DNA from 2 places in the Cellulomonas sp. P24 genome. Region 1 is predicted to be linked to the other one. Evidence: predicted binding sites of a transcription regulator. Region 1 holds the regulator's gene; the other holds the start of a gene.
What was found. The regulator HspR, encoded in region 1, represses chaperone genes until heat shock. The targets are predictions, from matches to a motif close to AAGTTGAGTCNNNNNGACTCAACTT.
Positions count from the first base shown of each region.

Region 1 (8,694 bases):
GAGTCGAGCCGCGCCGCCGGCGTCGTGCGGGCCGACCTCACGCTGGACGACCTCCTGATGATCATCGGGATGGTGTACGGGGTCGTCACCGGTCCGATCGGCCGCGCCGACGCGGCGGCCGTCGCGCGGGCGACGGACCTGGTGGTCGACGGTCTCCGCCCCCGCCCCTGAGACCGCTGCCGCCGGCCCCGCCACCCATCCACCCGGCGTCCGTCCCGCCCGTCCCGTCAAGTGGAGCGAAAGTGTCGCGACACGCGGGCGTGTCGCGACACTTCGCTCCACTTGACGGGGTGACGGGGCAGTCGGGTGGTGGGTGGGAATGGGGGCGGTGGGGTCGAGGTTGAGTGAGGTGGGCTCAAGTTTGGGCAGTCGAGTTTGCGCTCCGGCGGAACTCGGCACAGACTTGAGCGCAGCAGGCTCAACACGCCCGCGCGGAACGTCGCGGGCACCAGATCAGTGGAGGAATCACCATGGCACGTGCGGTCGGGATCGACCTGGGGACCACCAACTCGGTGGTCGCCGTCCTCGAGGGTGGGGAGCCCACCGTCATCGCGAACGCCGAGGGGTCGCGCACGACGCCGTCGGTCGTCGCCTTCTCCAAGACCGGTGAGGTGCTGGTCGGCGAGGTCGCCAAGCGCCAGGCCGTCACCAACGTCGAGCGGACGATCAGCTCCGTCAAGCGCCACATGGGCACCGACTGGCACGTCGCCATCGACGACAAGAACTACAACGCGCAGGAGATCTCCGCGCGGATCCTCGGCAAGCTCAAGCGTGACGCCGAGGAGTACCTCGGCGAGCCGGTGACCGACGCGGTCATCACCGTCCCGGCGTACTTCAACGACGCCGAGCGCCAGGCCACCAAGGACGCCGGCCAGATCGCCGGCCTCAACGTGCTGCGCATCGTCAACGAGCCCACCGCCGCCGCGCTCGCGTACGGCCTGGAGAAGGGCAAGGAGGACGAGCTGATCCTGGTCTTCGACCTCGGCGGTGGCACGTTCGACGTCTCGCTCCTCGAGGTCGGCAAGGACGAGGACGAGTTCTCGACCATCCAGGTCCGCTCGACCTCCGGCGACAACCGCCTCGGCGGCGACGACTGGGACAACCGGATCGTCGAGTTCCTCATCAAGCAGGTCAAGAACTCGAGCGGCGTGGACCTGTCCAAGGACAAGATCGCGCTGCAGCGTCTGCGCGAGGCGGCGGAGCAGGCCAAGAAGGAGCTCTCGTCCTCGACCAGCACCACGATCTCGATGCAGTACCTGTCGATGTCGGAGAACGGCCCGATCCACCTCGACGAGAAGCTCACGCGTGCGCAGTTCCAGCAGATGACCGCTGACCTGCTCGAGCGCACCAAGGCACCGTTCCACAACGTCATCCGCGACGCGGGCGTCAAGCTCGCGGACATCGACCACGTGGTCCTCGTCGGCGGCTCGACGCGCATGCCCGCCGTCGCGGACGTCGTGCGCGAGCTCACCGGCGGCAAGGAGCCCAACAAGGGCGTCAACCCGGACGAGGTCGTGGCCGTCGGCGCCGCGCTCCAGGCCGGTGTCATCAAGGGCGAGCGCAAGGACGTCCTGCTCATCGACGTCACGCCGCTGTCGCTCGGCATCGAGACCAAGGGCGGGGTGATGACCAAGCTCATCGAGCGCAACACGGCCATCCCGACCAAGCGCTCGGAGATCTTCTCGACCGCGGACGACAACCAGCCGTCGGTGCTGATCCAGGTGTTCCAGGGCGAGCGTGACTTCGCCCGGGACAACAAGCCGCTCGGCACGTTCGAGCTCACCGGGATCGCGCCCGCCCCGCGCGGCGTCCCGCAGATCGAGGTCACGTTCGACATCGACGCGAACGGGATCGTGCACGTGTCCGCCAAGGACCGCGGCACCAACAAGGAGCAGTCGATGACGATCACCGGCGGCTCCGCGCTGCCGAAGGACGAGATCGACCGCATGATCAAGGAGGCCGAGGCGCACGCCGCCGAGGACCACAAGCGTCGCGAGGAGGCCGAGACCCGCAACACGGCCGAGCAGCTCGTCTACTCGACCGAGAAGGTCCTCGCGGACAACGCCGAGAAGGTTCCCGCCGACGTCAAGACCGAGGTCGAGGGTGCGCTGGCCGAGCTCAAGACGGCGCTCGAGGGCGACGACATCGAGGCCGTGAAGACGAAGCAGGCGACGCTCGCGACCGTCAGCCAGAAGATCGGTGAGGCGCTGTACGCGGCCGACGCGGCGAGCCAGGCCGAGACCGCTGCAGGTGCCGACACGTCCGGCTCGACCGAAGGCTCCGACGAGGACATCGTCGACGCCGAGATCGTGGACGAGTCCAAGTGAGCGACGACACCACCGGCACCTCGGGGTCGGGTACGCCCGGCCCCGAGGAGGCGCCGCGCTTCACGGACAAGCGACGCCTCGACCCGGAGACCGGTGAGCTGCGCGAGCCCGCCGACCCGCTGGCGCACCTGGACTTCGAGCCGGAGGCACTGACCGAGGTCGGCGAGGAGCCGGCCGAGGACTCTGCGCTGGCGCTCGCCGAGACGCTCGCGGCGGAGCGGCTCGAGGACCTGCTGCGGCTCCAGGCCGAGTACGTCAACTACCGCAAGCGGGTGGACCGTGACCGGTCCGTCGCACGCGACCAGACCGTGGTGCAGATCGCCGAGGCGCTGATCCCGGTGCTCGACGACATCGCGCTGGCTCGTCAGCACGGCGAGCTCGCCGGTGGTCCGTTCGCCTCGATCGCGGAGAAGCTCGAGCAGGTGCTCAGCCGCTTCGAGGTGCAGCGTTACGGCGAGGTCGGCGAGATGTTCGACCCGAACGTGCACGAGGCGCTGATGCACCAGCACTCGTCCGAGGTCACCGGTCCGACGGTCGTCCAGGTGCTGCAGGACGGCTACAAGGTCGGCGACCGGATCGTGCGGGCTGCGCGGGTCGCGGTCGCGGACCCGGATGCCTGAGCACCGACGCGGCCGTCACCCGCGAACGTCCGTGCTCGGCAGGCCCGGCTGGCCTGGCGGGCCTGGCGGGCCCGGTGGGTCCGGTGGGTCCGACGGCACACTGCCGGGCACGGACGTCGCGACAGCAGGTGAGTGGCACGATCAGCGGAGGGAGGCGTCATGAGCGGCCAGGACTGGATCGAGAAGGACTTCTACGCCGTGCTCGGCGTTCCCAAGGACGCTGACGCCGCCACGATCAAGAAGGCGTACCGCAAGCTCGCTCGCACGCTGCACCCGGACCACAACCCGGGCGACGCCAAGAGCGAGGAGCGCTTCAAGGAGGTCGGCGAGGCGTACGCGGTGCTCTCCGACCCGGAGCAGCACGCGCAGTACGACCAGCTGCGCGCGATGGCGGGCGGACCACGGTTCTCCGCCGGTGCCGGCGGGGCCGGTGGCGCCGGCTTCGAGGACCTCTTCGGCGGCATGTTCGGTGGCGGTGCGCCCGGTGGCGGTCGGGTCCGGTACTCGACGCAGGGTGGCGGCGGCTTCGAGGACCTCCTCGGCGGGCTCTTCGGTGGCGGCGGTGGCGGCTTCCGTCAGCCGCGCCGGGGGAGCGACGTGACGGCGACGACGACGCTGCCGTTCCGTCAGGCGGCGTCCGGGTCGACAGTCACGCTGTCGGTGGACGGGCGCAACGTCACGGCGCGCGTCCCGGCCGGGGTGAGCGACGGGCAGAAGATCCGGTTGCGCGGCAAGGGGCAGCCGGGCGAGTCCGGGGCGCCGGCAGGTGACCTGGTCATCACGGTCAGCGTCACCCCGCACCCGCTGTTCAGCCTGGACGGCAACAACGTGCGGATCACCGTGCCCGTCGCGTTCGACGAGGCCGCGCTCGGGGCGCAGATCGACGTGCCGACGCTCGACGGGTCGACCGTCAAGGTCAAGGTGCCGGAGGGCACGCCGTCCGGCCGGACGCTGCGCGTACGGGGCAAGGGGATCACGACCCCCAAGGGCACCGGTGACCTGCTGGTCACGGTGCAGGTCGTGGTTCCGCAGCGGCTGACGGGTGCGGCGAAGGACGCGGTGCGGGCATTCGCGGAGGCGACGGCCGACGCCGACGTCCGCGGGAACCTGATGGCACAGGCCAAGGTCTGACGAGGGAGCAGCTCCGGGAGGGCGGTCGACGGTGCACGACGACACACCGATGTTCGTGATCTCGGTTGCCGCCGAGCTCGCCGGCATGCACCCGCAGACGCTCCGCCAGTACGACCGCCTGGGCCTCGTCTCGCCCGGGCGGACGCGCGGTCGCGGTCGGCGGTACTCGATGCGTGACATCGCGACCCTGCGAGAGGTCCAGCGACTCTCCCAGGACGAGGGTGTCAACCTCGCCGGGATCAAGCGGATCCTCGCCCTCGAGGCGGAGGTCACCCGGCTCACCGAGCAGGTCGACGCGTTGCGCGCGTACGTCGAGCCGGGGCGCCGGGTCTTCACCGCCGGACCGTCGGGAGACGTCGTGGCGGTCCGGCGAGGTCAGCGCCCGCAGCGCAGCATGCGGTTCGCGGAGGCCGAGGCCCGCGGTGCGCTCGTGCTCTGGCGGCCGGGGCCGCGCTGACGCGCAGGTCGTCGGCCGCTGACGCGCAGGTCGTCGGCCGTGCCACGGGGCCCGTCGGCGGACCGACGGACGCGCCCGCCGACGACGGCGACTACGCCCCGGAGCCCCCGAGTCGCTTCCAGAGGAACGTGTACGCCAGCGCGGACATGAACGCCGACTGCGCGTTCGTCGCCGCGCCACCGTGCCCGCCCTCGATGTTCTCGTAGGACAGCACGTCCTTGCCGGCCGCGAGCATCAGGGCGGCCATCTTGCGCGCGTGGCCGGGGTGCACCCGGTCGTCGCGGGTCGAGGTCGTGAAGAGCACCGGCGGGTACTCCCGGTCCGGGTCGACCAGGTGGTACGGCGAGAACGTCCGGATGAACTCCCACTGCGCGGGGTCGTCGGGGTCGCCGTACTCGGCCATCCACGAGGCACCGGCGAGCAGGTGGCTGTAGCGGGACATGTCCAGCAGCGGCACCTGCACGACGACGGCGCCGACGAGCTCGGGGTAGTGGACCAGCATGTTCCCGACCAGCAGCCCACCGTTGCTGCCGCCCTGGATGCCGAGGTGCTCGGGGGACGTGACGCCGGCCGTGACGAGGTCCCGCGCGACGGCGGCGAAGTCCTCGTACGCGCGGTGGCGGTTTTCCCGCAGCGCCTCCTGGTGCCAGCGGGGGCCGTACTCGCCGCCGCCCCGGATGTTCGCGACCGCGTACACGCCGCCGCGTGAGAGCCAGGAACGCCCGAGGCTGCCGGAGTAGCTCGGCGTGAGGGAGATCTCGAAGCCGCCGTAGCCGTACAGGAGTGTCGGCGCGGTGCCGTCGAGCACGAGGTCGCGCGGCCGGACCAGGAAGTACGGGACCCGGGTGCCGTCCTGCGAGCGGGCGAACCGCTGCTCGGCGACGTGCGTGGTCGCGTCGAAGAACGTGGGCATCGACTTCAGGGGCGCGACCTCCGCGAGGTCGGCGGGACCGGTCTCGGGGAGCGTGGCGAGCGCGAGCGTCGACGGGGTGAGGTAGTCGGTCACGGTGAGCCAGAGGGCGTCGGACTCGTCGGCGTCGACCGCGCCGGCGCTGACGGTGCCGACCTCCGGCACGCCGTGCAGCGGCGCGTCCGTCCAGCCGCCGTGGCCGGGGGTGAGGACGCGGAGCCGGTTCTTGACGTCGTCGAGGATGTTGAGGACGAGGTGGTGACGCGTCCAGCTCGCACCGGTGAGGGAGGTCGTCGGGGTCGGGGTGAAGATCACGTCGAACGACCGGTCGCCGGCGAGGAAGGCGTCCAGGCGGATCGCGAGGAGAGAACCCGCTGGGTGCTCGAACCCGCCGACCTCCCAGGGGTCCCGCAGCTCGACGGTGAGCCACTCGCGCTTGAGGCCGAGGTCGGCTGACTCCGGCAGGTCGAGACGCGTGAGGACGTCGTCGGTGCCGAGCAGGAACACCTGCTCGCGGTAGAACGCGATCGACCGAACGACGAGGTCGCGCTCGAAACCGGGCGTACGGTCGTGGTACGCGGAGATGTACAGGTCGGTCTCGTCGCCCTCGTAGACGAGCTCGGCCTCCGCCAGCGGGGTCCCGCGACGCCACCGCCGCACCGTCCGCGGGTAGCCCGACGTCGTCAGCGAACCCGACCCGGTGTCGGTGAAGACGAACACCGTGTCCTCGTCGATCCAGCTCATGCCGCCCTTGGACTCGGGCCGTTCGAAGCCGTCCGGTACCCAGGCCCGGGTCTCGAGGTCGAACTCGCGCGTGACGTCCGCGTCGGAACCACCACGGGAGAGCGTCACCAGCGCGCGACGGCAGTCGGGCCGCAGGACCTGCGCGCCGTGCCACACCCAGCTCTCTCCCTCGGCGGCGGCGAGAGCGTCGACGTCGAGCAGCACGTCCCAGTCCGGGTCGTCGGTGCGGTACGACTCGAGCGTGGTCCGACGCCAGAGACCACGCTCGTGCTCGGCGTCGCGCCACACGTTGTAGTACAGGTCGCCGGCCTTGGTGACCGCCGGGATCTTCGCGTCGGAGTCGAGCACCGCGAGGATGCCGGCGCGCAGCTCCTCGAAACCGGGCCCGGTGAGGGCTCCGGTCGCCTCGGCGTTGCGGGCACGCACCCACGCGAGCGCGTCGTCGCCCTCGACGTCCTCGAGCCAGGCGTAAGGGTCGGCAACGGTCGCAGGGTTCGGCTCCATGCGGGGCATGATCCGTGGGTCGCCGAGGGCAGCGCAACTCGCCGTCGCGGCAGCGGTGTCAGCGCGGTGTCAGCCCGTGTCGGCCCGTGTCAGCCCCGTGTCGTCGTCCCGTCGGCGACGGCCGTCACGGTGGTGCCATGACTCAACACGACCTGGTGATCGAGGCAGAAGGCCTCGTCCGACACTTCGGCAGGACCAAGGCGCTCCAAGGCGTCGACCTGCATGTCGCCCGAGGCACCGTCCTCGGGCTCCTCGGCCCCAACGGGGCCGGCAAGACGACCGCGGTCCGGATCCTCGCGACCCTGCTCACCGCCGACGCCGGACGCGCGAGCGTCTGCGGCTACGACATCGGCACGCACGCGCAGCAGGTGCGGCAGAGCATCGGGCTCACCGGCCAGTACGCCTCGGTCGACGAGGCCCTGACCGGTCGCGAGAACCTCGTGATGATCGCCGCCCTGCTCGACCTGCGCGGCCGGGAGTCCCGACGCCGGGCAGCCGAGCTGCTCGACTGGTTCGACCTCGCGGACGCCGCGGACCGACCCGTGAAGACCTACTCGGGCGGCATGAGGCGACGGCTCGATCTCGCGGCGAGCCTGGTCGGTCGACCGGAGGTGATCTTCCTCGACGAACCCACCACGGGCCTCGACCCGAGCAAGCGCGAGGACATGTGGGACGTCATCAGGTCCCTGGTCGCCGAGGGCTCGACGGTGCTGCTGACGACCCAGTACCTCGACGAGGCCGACGCCCTCGCCGACGAGATCACCGTGATCGACCACGGGCAGGTCATCGCCCACGACACTCCAGAGGGGCTCAAGCGGGTGGTCGGCGGCCAGACCCTCGAGGTCCGCCCGGCCGACCCGGCACGGCTCGAGGAGACCGCCGCGATCCTGGGCGCCGTCTCGACCGCCGGCCGGGCCGAGCCGACGCGCAAGGGCGTCCTCGCGGTGCCCGTAGCCGGCGACGACGCGCTCGCGGCGACGGTCGAGCGGCTCGCGAGCGCAGGCATCGGCGTGACCGAGCTCGCGCTGCACCTGCCGAGCCTCGACGAGGTCTTCTTCACCCTCACCGGTCGCACGGCGACCGCCGACGACACGACCCAGCACGCGGAGGTGGCCTGATGACCCTCGACACGACCCTGACGGCGCCACGGGCGCGCCTGACGCCCGGCGCCGGCGCCAACGACCCGGGCGGCGCGAGCCGCCGCGCCCTGCCGCTCGTGCGGCACTCGCTCACCCTGGCCAAGCGCAGCCTGATCAAGACCTGGCGCACGCCCGAGGCCCTGATCGACGTGACACTGCAGCCGATCATCTTCCTGGTGATCTTCGTGTACATCTTCGGCGGGGCGGTGTCCGGCTCGACCAGCGGGTACCTGCAGTACCTGCTGCCGGGGATCCTGGCGCAGACGATCGCCCAGGGCGCGATCGCGATCGGCGTCAACCTCAACACCGACCTCGAGAAGGGGATCTTCGACCGGTTCCGATCGTTGCCGATCGCACGCTCCGCGCCGCTCATCGGCGCTGTGATCGGGGACGTGGCGCGCTACGTGATCGTCACCGTCTCCACGATGGCGACCGGCTACGTCATGGGCTTCCGGATCCACACGAACATCGCCCAGGCCGTCGCCGGCTGCCTGCTCGCCGTGCTGTTCGCGCTCTCGCTCTCGTGGGTGTCCGTCTTCGTCGGGATGAAGGTGCGCACCTCGGGTGCCGTGCAGGGCGTGATGTTCCTGATCGTGATGCCCCTGAGCTTCGCCTCGAACGTGTTCGTGCCGACGTCCTCGCTCCCGGGCTGGCTGCAGGGGTTCGTGAACGTGAACCCGCTCACCCACCTCGTCGCCTCCATGCGGGGGCTGTTCCTCGGAGATCCGCTCGGCACGCACGTGTGGTGGACCCTCGCATGGTGCGTCGGCCTGGTGGCCGTGTTCCTGCCGCTCGCCCTACGGGCCTACCGCCGGAAGATCTGAGTCAGTCCGGCTCGATCAGGGCCGTGAGCCGGGCGAGT
Region 1 is NZ_JAJDFX010000002.1:2,026,061-2,034,754, reverse strand. It holds gene LJB74_RS09495 (TetR/AcrR family transcriptional regulator) at 1-171, shown strand, start outside; gene dnaK (molecular chaperone DnaK) at 471-2,327, shown strand; gene grpE (nucleotide exchange factor GrpE) at 2,324-2,947, shown strand; gene LJB74_RS09480 (DnaJ C-terminal domain-containing protein) at 3,107-4,078, shown strand; gene LJB74_RS09475 (heat shock protein transcriptional repressor HspR) at 4,128-4,535, shown strand; gene LJB74_RS09470 (prolyl oligopeptidase family protein) at 4,627-6,702, opposite strand; gene LJB74_RS09465 (ATP-binding cassette domain-containing protein) at 6,831-7,811, shown strand; gene LJB74_RS09460 (ABC transporter permease) at 7,811-8,656, shown strand; gene LJB74_RS09455 (BTAD domain-containing putative transcriptional regulator) at 8,658-8,694, opposite strand, start outside.

Region 2 (8,694 bases), 420 kb from region 1:
TCGGTGACCAAGGGGGTCCAGGACCGGGCGCGGGCGGCGGGGTTGGCGGTGGTGATCGCGGACTGTGACGAGGATCCGTCGCGGGAGGCGGATCTGGTGCGGGACATGGCCCGTCAGGTCGATGGGATCGTGGTGTGCTCCCCGCGGTCCCCGGACGAGGTGATCGAGGACCTGGCGCGGGAGTCGACGATCGTGCTGGTCAACCGCCGGTGCGGGCAGATCCCGGCGGTGCTGATCGACAACCTGGCCGGGGTGGGGTTGGCGTTGGAGCACCTGCGGGCGTTGGGGCATCGGCGGATCGCCTATGCGGGGGGCCCGGCCACGTCGTGGTCCACGCGGGCCCGGTGGGCTGCGGCGCAGGCGTTCGCGACCGCGCACCCGGACACCGACCTGGTGGACCTGGGGTCCTTCGCGCCGTACGTGTCGGGGGGTGTGGCGGCCGGGGACCTGCTGATCGCCTCGGGGGCCAGTGCGGTCCTGGCCTACAACGACCTGGTCGCGTTCGGGCTGCTGGACCGGTTGGCCCACCGCGGGGTCAACGTCCCCGGCGACATCTCGGTCGTCGGGGTCGACAACATCCCCATGTCCGCCCTGGTCTCCCCCGCCCTGACCAGCGTCGGCATCCCCCTGGTCAACTGCGGACGCGCCGGGGTCGACCTCCTCGTCGCCCGCCTACGCGACCCCCAGACCCCCCCGACCCACCACCACGACCTGTCCTTCCAGCTCGTCGTACGCGACTCCACCGCCCCCCACCACACCACCCTGCGCCACACCGCCTGACCCACCCCACCGCCCGGCCACCACACCGACCGGCGCATCGCGGCGCGGCGTGCGGCGACAGGCAGCGGCGCGTCCGGCGCGGCGCCGTCCGGACTCGTGACGACTCACGGCTCGTGGCGGTGGGCGTCGTCGTCCTCCTCCTCGAGCTCTTCCTCGAGCTCCTCCTCCGGGGCGTCCTCCAGGTTCTCGTCGAGTCCGGGGCGGTCGTCGAAGAACTCGGTCATGGCCGTGCGCTCCTTGGTCGGCACCTCACCGGCACCGCCGGGACGGCGGACCGTGATTCCACGCTAGGCGCCGTCTTCGGCGGGCGCGCGCCGGGTGCGTCGCCCGGCCGGTCGCCGACGCCGCCGTCGCGGCCCAGGACGACCGCGCGCGGACGTGCCGAGTGGCGACGCCCGGCCTACCGTGGAGGCATCGGGTCGCGGAGCTCCGCGGCCCGCCGACATCGACGGGCACCGGACGCGCGGTGCCGAGAGGTGGTGGCAGGTCCATGACGTCCGACCAGGTCAAGGAAGCCGAGAAGAGGCTCGCGGACGCGGCCAAGGCGGCGCGGATCGAGCTCGAGAAGACCGGCACCCCGGACTACGACTCGCGTGCGCACCAGCGTGCGGTCGAGGAGGAGCGCAACGCTCAGGAGGCTCTCGAGCAGGCGCGGGCGTCGGCCTGAGCCGAGGTGCTCAGGCGGGTCGGTCGGTCCCGAGGCCCGAGGTCTCCCAGAAGTACGCCGCGGAGGTGCTCCCTTGGGTCGGCAGGGTCGGGAGCGTCACCGGAGGGGCGGTGGTCGGCTCGGCGAGCGTGTGCGGTGTCCAGCGGTCGCCGTCGAAGTAGCGGAGCACCCCGGGCGCGTGCGGGTCGGGGTACCACCCGGTTCTCGCTGTCGTCGTGCCCATCATGCGTGCATCATCGGCGGCCGAGGCCGGAGACTTGACCTCCGACATGTGAAAATCTTCTCATTTCGCCCAGCGGATCCTGTGAACCTCCCCTCGACGTGAGCCTGCCGACCGTAGTCTGACGAGATGGACGAGCCGTCTGACGAGGTGGACGAGCCGCGATGGCTCGACGACCGTGAGCGTGAGGCATGGCTGTCCCTCACGGCGCTCATGCTGCTGCTCCCGGCCGCGCTCGACGCCCACCTCATGCACGAGGCGGAGCTCACGGGCTTCAGCTACTTCGTCATGGCGATGCTCTCGGAGGCTCCGGGGCACGCGACCACGATGAGCGACCTGGCGGTGCGGTCGCACGCGTCGCCGTCGCGGCTCTCGCACGTGGTGACCTCGCTCGAGGCGCGCGGGTGGGTCGAGCGGCGGCGCTGCAGCCACGACGGCCGGGTCGTCCACGTCTCGCTCACCGAGGCAGGCTGGGAGTCGCTGGTCGCGATCGCCCCGCGGCACGTCGCCAACGTCCGGCGCCTCGTCTTCGACGCCCTCGACGAGGACGACGTGGTCCGGCTCGCCGAGATCGCGACGAAGATCCGGCGCGTGCTCGACCCCGAGCGGACCTTCGGCCCGTCGCACTGACGGGCGCCGTCAGTCGCGCGTCGCCTCGGGGACGTGCTGCGCCGCCCAGGCGAAGACCGCGTCGACGTAGCGCGTCCGGGCGGGTTCCGGCGAGAGGGCGAGGTCGTGGATCCCGTCGGGGACGCGGGTGAGGGTCACGTCGGCACCGAGCCCGGGTGTGCGGGCGGCGATCTGCTCGACGTCCAGGACGGAGTCGGTCCGGGTGATCGCCTCGTGCCAGCGGTCGTCGGGCCCGCTCGCGGTCGAGCAGCAGACCAGCACGGGGACGTCGATCGACAGCCCGGCGGCCACGGCGAGGTGCCCGCGGTGGATGGCCCGGAGCCAGGCGGCTCGCACCGGGAAGCCGGCGAACGGCTTCCAGCGGAGGTCGTAGTCCCACGCCCCGCCCGTGCTCACGTGCAGCGACCGGCCGTAGTCCGGGCCGAGCCTCCCGACGATGCGCTGCGGCATCCACGGGCCGAGGGCGTCGATCAGCCGGACCGCGATCGTCCGCTCGAACCAGCTCCCCTGGAGGTCGAGCCAGGGGCTGTTGAGGACGACGGCGTCGACCCAGGGCGACGTCGGCGAGCCGGCCGCCCGCGGGTGACGGTCCGCCCAGAGGGCGGCAGTCAGCCCACCGGCCGAGTGACCGAGCAGGACGACGACGTCGTGCCGGTGCTCGTCGCGGATGATGCGCAGCGCCTCGTCGATCTCCTCGTCGTACGTGCGCAGGTCGGTGACGTAGTTCGGGACCTGCCCGCGGCGCAGCGAGCGACCGTACCGGCGCAGGTCCAGGGCGTAGAAGTCGTACCCTCGCGCGACCCACTCGGCGGCGTGCTCGGCCTGGAAGAAGTAGTCGACGAACCCGTGCACGTAGAGCACCGCTCGCGAGGACCCGTGCACCGGCGTGCCGTCCGGTCCGGCGCGGTGGACCAGGGTGGCGACGGTCTCGGGCTCGCCGTCGGGCGCGAGCGGGAGGGTGCGGGCGACCCAGTCGCCGCCGAGCACGTCGGGGGAGGTCAGGTCGGCGGCGGTCTGCGCGTCATCGGGCATGTGCCGATCGTGCCACGGGTGATGCGTCCCGTCGTCGGGTGGTGCACCCTGCTCGTACGCCGTCACCCGGGCTGGCCGATCAGAGTTGAGCGGAATACGCTCAAGTCTGGTGCAGTTGGCACGATCAGCACCCTCGAGCACCCCTCAGCACCGACAGGAGAACCCGGTGGACCTCAAGTTCACGACCAAGGCGCAGGAAGCGATCGGTGACGCCATCCAGCAGGCGTCCGCGGCCGGCAACCCGCACCTCGAGCCGACGCACCTGCTCAGCTCGTTGCTGGCGCAGGAGTCGGGGATCGCCGGCGGGCTGCTCGACGCCGTCGGGGCCGACCGGGCGGCGATCGGTCGCCAGGTCCGGGCCGAGCTCGTCGGGCTCCCCCGCGCGTCGGGGTCCTCGGTCGCCCAGCCGACCGCGTCGCGTGCCATGACGGTGCTCATCGACGCGGCAGGCCAGGAGGCGCGCGCCCTCGGCGACGAGTACGTCTCGACCGAGCACCTGCTGCTCGGCATGGCTGCGGGCGAGTCGTCCGCCGCGCGGATCCTCAAGGCTGCGGGCGCGACCCGCGAGGCCCTCGCCCAGGCGCTGCCGAGCGTGCGGGGGAACACGCGCGTGACGTCGGCCAACCCCGAGGGCACCTACAAGGCCCTCGAGCAGTACGGCGTGGACCTCACCGAGTCGGCGCGCGAGGGTCGCCTCGACCCGGTGATCGGCCGGGACAACGAGATCCGCCGCGTCGTGCAGGTGCTGTCGCGCCGCACCAAGAACAACCCGGTGCTGATCGGCGAGCCGGGCGTCGGCAAGACGGCCGTCGTCGAGGGCCTGGCCCAGCGCATCGTCGCGGGCGACGTCCCGGACTCCCTCAAGGGCAAGCGGCTGATCTCGCTCGACCTCGGCGCCATGGTCGCGGGCGCGAAGTACCGCGGCGAGTTCGAGGAGCGGCTCAAGGCCGTCCTCGAGGAGATCAAGGGTTCCGAGGGTGAGGTCGTCACCTTCATCGACGAGCTGCACACCGTCGTCGGGGCCGGCGCCGCCGAGGGCAGCATGGACGCGGGCAACATGCTCAAGCCCATGCTCGCGCGCGGCGAGCTGCGGATGGTCGGCGCGACGACGCTCGACGAGTACCGCGAGCACATCGAGAAGGACGCCGCGCTCGAGCGTCGCTTCCAGCAGGTGTTCGTCGGGGAGCCCAGCGTCGAGGACACCGTCGCGATCCTCCGGGGCATCAAGGAGCGGTACGAGGCGCACCACAAGGTGACGATCTCGGACGCCGCCCTCGTCGCCGCGGCCGCCCTGTCGCACCGGTTCATCCCCGGTCGGCAGCTCCCGGACAAGGCGATCGACCTGGTCGACGAGGCCGCGTCGCGCCTGCGCATGGAGCTGGACTCCTCCCCGGTCGAGATCGACGCCCTGCAGCGTGCGGTGACCCGGCTCGAGATGGAGGAGGTCGTGCTCTCCGAGGCGGCCGAGTCCGGCGACGCCGCGTCCGCGGACCGGCTCGAGAAGCTGCGGGCGGACCTCGCCGACCGCCGCGAGGAGCTCGCAGGTCTCACGGCCCGCTGGGAGGCCGAGAAGGCCGGCCACAACCGGGTCGGCGAGCTCCGCAAGACCCTCGACGAGCTGCGCACCGCCGTGGAGAAGGCCATCCGCGAGGGCGACCTCGAGTCGGCAGGTCGGCTCCAGTACGGCGAGATCCCGGCGCTGCAGAAGCAGCTCGCGGCCGCGGAGGCGGACGAGCAGGCCGGCGACGAGCTCGAGCTCGGCGCGCGCCCGGCGGTCGCGCCGATGATCGCCGAGAAGGTCGGTCCCGACGAGATCGCCGAGGTCGTCTCCGCGTGGACGGGGATCCCGGCCGGGCGCCTGCTCGAGGGCGAGAGCCAGAAGCTGCTGCGCATGGAGCAGGTCATCGGCTCGCGGCTGATCGGGCAGTCCCGCGCGGTCGCCGTCGTGTCCGACGCGGTGCGTCGCTCGCGTGCCGGGATCTCGGACCCGGACCGGCCCACGGGGTCGTTCCTGTTCCTCGGCCCGACGGGTGTCGGCAAGACCGAGCTCGCCAAGGCCCTCGCGGACTTCCTCTTCGACGACGAGCGCGCGATCGTGCGCATCGACATGTCCGAGTACTCCGAGAAGCACTCGGTGGCGCGACTGGTCGGTGCCCCTCCGGGGTACGTCGGGTACGAGGAGGGCGGTCAGCTCACCGAGGCCGTGCGCCGTCGGCCGTACTCGGTCGTGCTGCTCGACGAGGTCGAGAAGGCGCACTCCGAGGTCTTCGACATCCTGCTGCAGGTGCTCGACGACGGTCGGCTCACCGACGGCCAGGGCCGCACGGTCGACTTCCGCAACGTGATCCTCGTGCTGACCTCGAACCTCGGCTCGCAGTACCTCGTGGACCCGACGCTCGACGACGCCGCGAAGCAGGCCGGGGTCATGTCGATGGTGCGGTCGTCGTTCAAGCCGGAGTTCCTCAACCGGCTCGACGACGTCGTGATCTTCGACGCGCTCTCGCTCGGCGAGCTCGGCCAGATCGTCGACCTGCAGGTCGCGCGGCTCGCCGAGCGCGTGCTCGAGCGGCGGATCACGCTCGAGGTCACTCCGGCCGCGAGCGAGTGGCTCGCGATCGAGGGCTACGACCCGGCGTACGGGGCGCGGCCGTTGCGTCGGCTCATCCAGCGGGAGATCGGTGACCAGCTCGCCCGGCTGCTCCTCGCCGCGGCGGTGCACGACGGCGACACCGTGGTCGTGGACCACCCGGAGGACGCCGCCGGGCTGTCCCTCGCGGTCGAGGCACGTCCGGTAGCGTCGGTGGGATGACCGACGACGACGTCCCCCGCACCGAGAACGCCACACCCGAGCCGGTGCCCTTCAGCTCGGCGGCCCTGCTCGCGGAGCTGCTGGGTCAGCAGGCGCGGCTCGTGCTCCCCCGGTTCGACTACGTCGAGGGGGCGCGCCTCGGTGGGGTGATCGCCGCGCTCGCCGAAGGTCGCGGGCTGCCCGTCGTCGTCCGGGTCGAGGCCGAGACGCCCGCCGGGCCGCACATCGTGTTCCAGCGGGCGTTCCCGGGCAGCTCGCCCACGAACGACTGGTGGATCGGCCGGAAGTTCGCGGTGGTGCGGCGCTTCGGCGAGGCGTCGTTCACGGTCGGCACCCGGTTCCGCGTCGAGGGCACGACCTTCGAGGAGTCCTCGGGCCTGGACGAGGAGACCTACGCCGCGCACGGCGGCGCGTTCCCGCTACGGGTCGGTGACGAGATCGTCGGGATCGTCGGCGTCTCCGGCCTGCCGCAGCAGGAGGACCACGCTCTCGTGGTCGAGGGGCTCACGACGTACCTGCGGTGAGACCGCGCACCGGGCGACGAGACGAGAACGAGGCCTTCGATGACCGAGAGCACCGACCGCACGACCGACACCCTCGGTGACGAGCAGCTCGACGCGCTGGTGGCCCGTCTGACGCTGCCGCAGAAGGTCCGCCTCCTGACCGGGGCGGACTTCTGGTCGCTGCACGCGGAGCCGGCCGTCGGCCTGCGCACCGTCGTCGTCTCGGACGGGCCCTCGGGGGTGCGCGGCGCGGTCTGGGACGAGCGCGACCCGTCGCTGAACCTGCCCAGCGCGACGGCGCTGGCAGCGACCTGGGACGTGGACGTCGCCTACCGCTACGGCGTCGCGATGGCCCACGAGGCCCGCCGCAAGGGCGTCGACGTGATCCTCGGGCCGACGATCAACCTGCACCGCAGCCCGCTCGGCGGCCGCCACTTCGAGGCGTACTCCGAGGACCCGCTCCTCACTGCGGACCTCGCCGAGGCGTTCGTCCGCGGCGTCCAGGACACGGGCGTCGGCGCGTGCCCCAAGCACTACGTCGCGAACGACTTCGAGACGGACCGCTTCACCGCGTCCGTCGAGGTCTCCGACCGCGCCCTGCACGAGCTCTACCTCGCGCCGTTCGAGCGCACCGTGACCGGCGCCGGGACCTGGACGGTCATGAGCGCGTACAACGCCGTCGCCGGAGTCACGATGAGCGAGAGCGACCTCCTCGCCGAACCGCTCAAGGGGACGTGGGGGTTCGACGGCGTCGTGATCTCCGACTGGACGGCGGTGCGGTCGCTCCGCTCGGCCGCGGCCGCCCAGGACCTCGTGATGCCCGGACCGGACGGGCCGTGGGGCGACGCGCTCGTCTCGGCCGTCGAGAGCGGCGAGATCTCTGCGGCCGCCGTCGACGACAAGGTGCGCCGACTGCTGCGCCTCGCGGCACGCGTCGGTGCGCTCGCGGGCGCGGAGCCCGCCGTCACCCCCGTGCCGGCGACCGGGGCCGAGGCAGCGGCCGGGGTCGCGCTCGCACGCGAGGTCGAGCAGCGCGGCATCGTCCTGGTGCGCAACGACGGCGTCCTCCCGCTCGGTCGCGCCGACGCGGCTGAGGGCACCCCGGGCGGGCACCCGGTCCCCGCACGCGCGACCCACGACCGGGTGCCCCCCGCCCGCATCGCGGTGATCGGCCAGAGCGCGCTGCGTCCCCGCACCCAGGGCGGTGGTTCCGCGACGGTCGTGCCCGAGTCGACCGTCTCGCCGCTCGACGGCCTGCGCGCCGCACTGCCCGGTACCGCGTTCACCTACGCCACCGGCGCGATCGTGCACGACGGCGTGCAGCCGTTCGCCCTCGCGGACATCCGTCACCCGGACTCCGGGGAACCCGGCGCCCGCGTGCGCTTCCTCGCCGCGGACGGCACGGTCGTGCTCGAGGAGTCCCGCCGGGCGACGGACCTCATGTGGCTCGGCAACGCGCCGGTCGCCGCGAGCCTCGAGCTCGTCACGGACCACACCCCGTCGACCTCCGGGCCGGTCGAGCTCGGCTGGGCGGTGATCGGCCGCACGACCCTCGAGGTCGACGGCGCGGTCGTCCACGAGGCCACGTTGACCGTCGACGCCGCAGACGTCGGCGCGGCCCTGATGGCGCCGCCGAGCACCACGGTGCGGGTCGACCTCGAGGCCGGCCGCACGTACCGCCTGCGGTGGTCGCACCCGCTGACCGGCGTCCCGTCGATGCCCGACGGGACGGACCTCCCCGGGGTGCTCGGCTTCACCGCGGGCTGGCGGCCGTGGGTCGAGTCGGCCGAGACGCTCCTCGAGGAGGCGCGTGACGCCGCCCGGGACGCCGACGTCGCGATCGTGGTCGTCGGGACCAACGAGAAGGTCGAGTCCGAGGGCTTCGACCGGTCCGACCTGCGGCTGCCCGGACGCCAGGACGACCTCGTCCGCGCCGTCACCGCGGTCAACCCCCGCACGGTCGTCGTCGTGAACTCCGGCTCGCCCGTCCTGCTGCCGTGGCGTCAGGACGCCGCCGCGGTGCTGCTCACGTGGTTCGGCGGGCAGGAGTACG
Region 2 is NZ_JAJDFX010000002.1:2,443,523-2,452,216, forward strand. It holds gene LJB74_RS11355 (LacI family DNA-binding transcriptional regulator) at 1-780, shown strand, start outside; gene LJB74_RS11360 (translation initiation factor 2) at 1,271-1,447, shown strand; gene LJB74_RS11365 (DUF2510 domain-containing protein) at 1,458-1,673, opposite strand; gene LJB74_RS11370 (MarR family winged helix-turn-helix transcriptional regulator) at 1,797-2,297, shown strand; gene LJB74_RS11375 (alpha/beta hydrolase) at 2,307-3,329, opposite strand; gene clpB (ATP-dependent chaperone ClpB) at 3,496-6,138, shown strand; gene LJB74_RS11385 (heme-degrading domain-containing protein) at 6,135-6,662, shown strand; gene LJB74_RS11390 (beta-glucosidase) at 6,702-8,694, shown strand, end outside.
Region 2: clpB (ATP-dependent chaperone ClpB) is a predicted target of HspR. The motif match lies at 3,412-3,436, and genes of this name have one in related genera.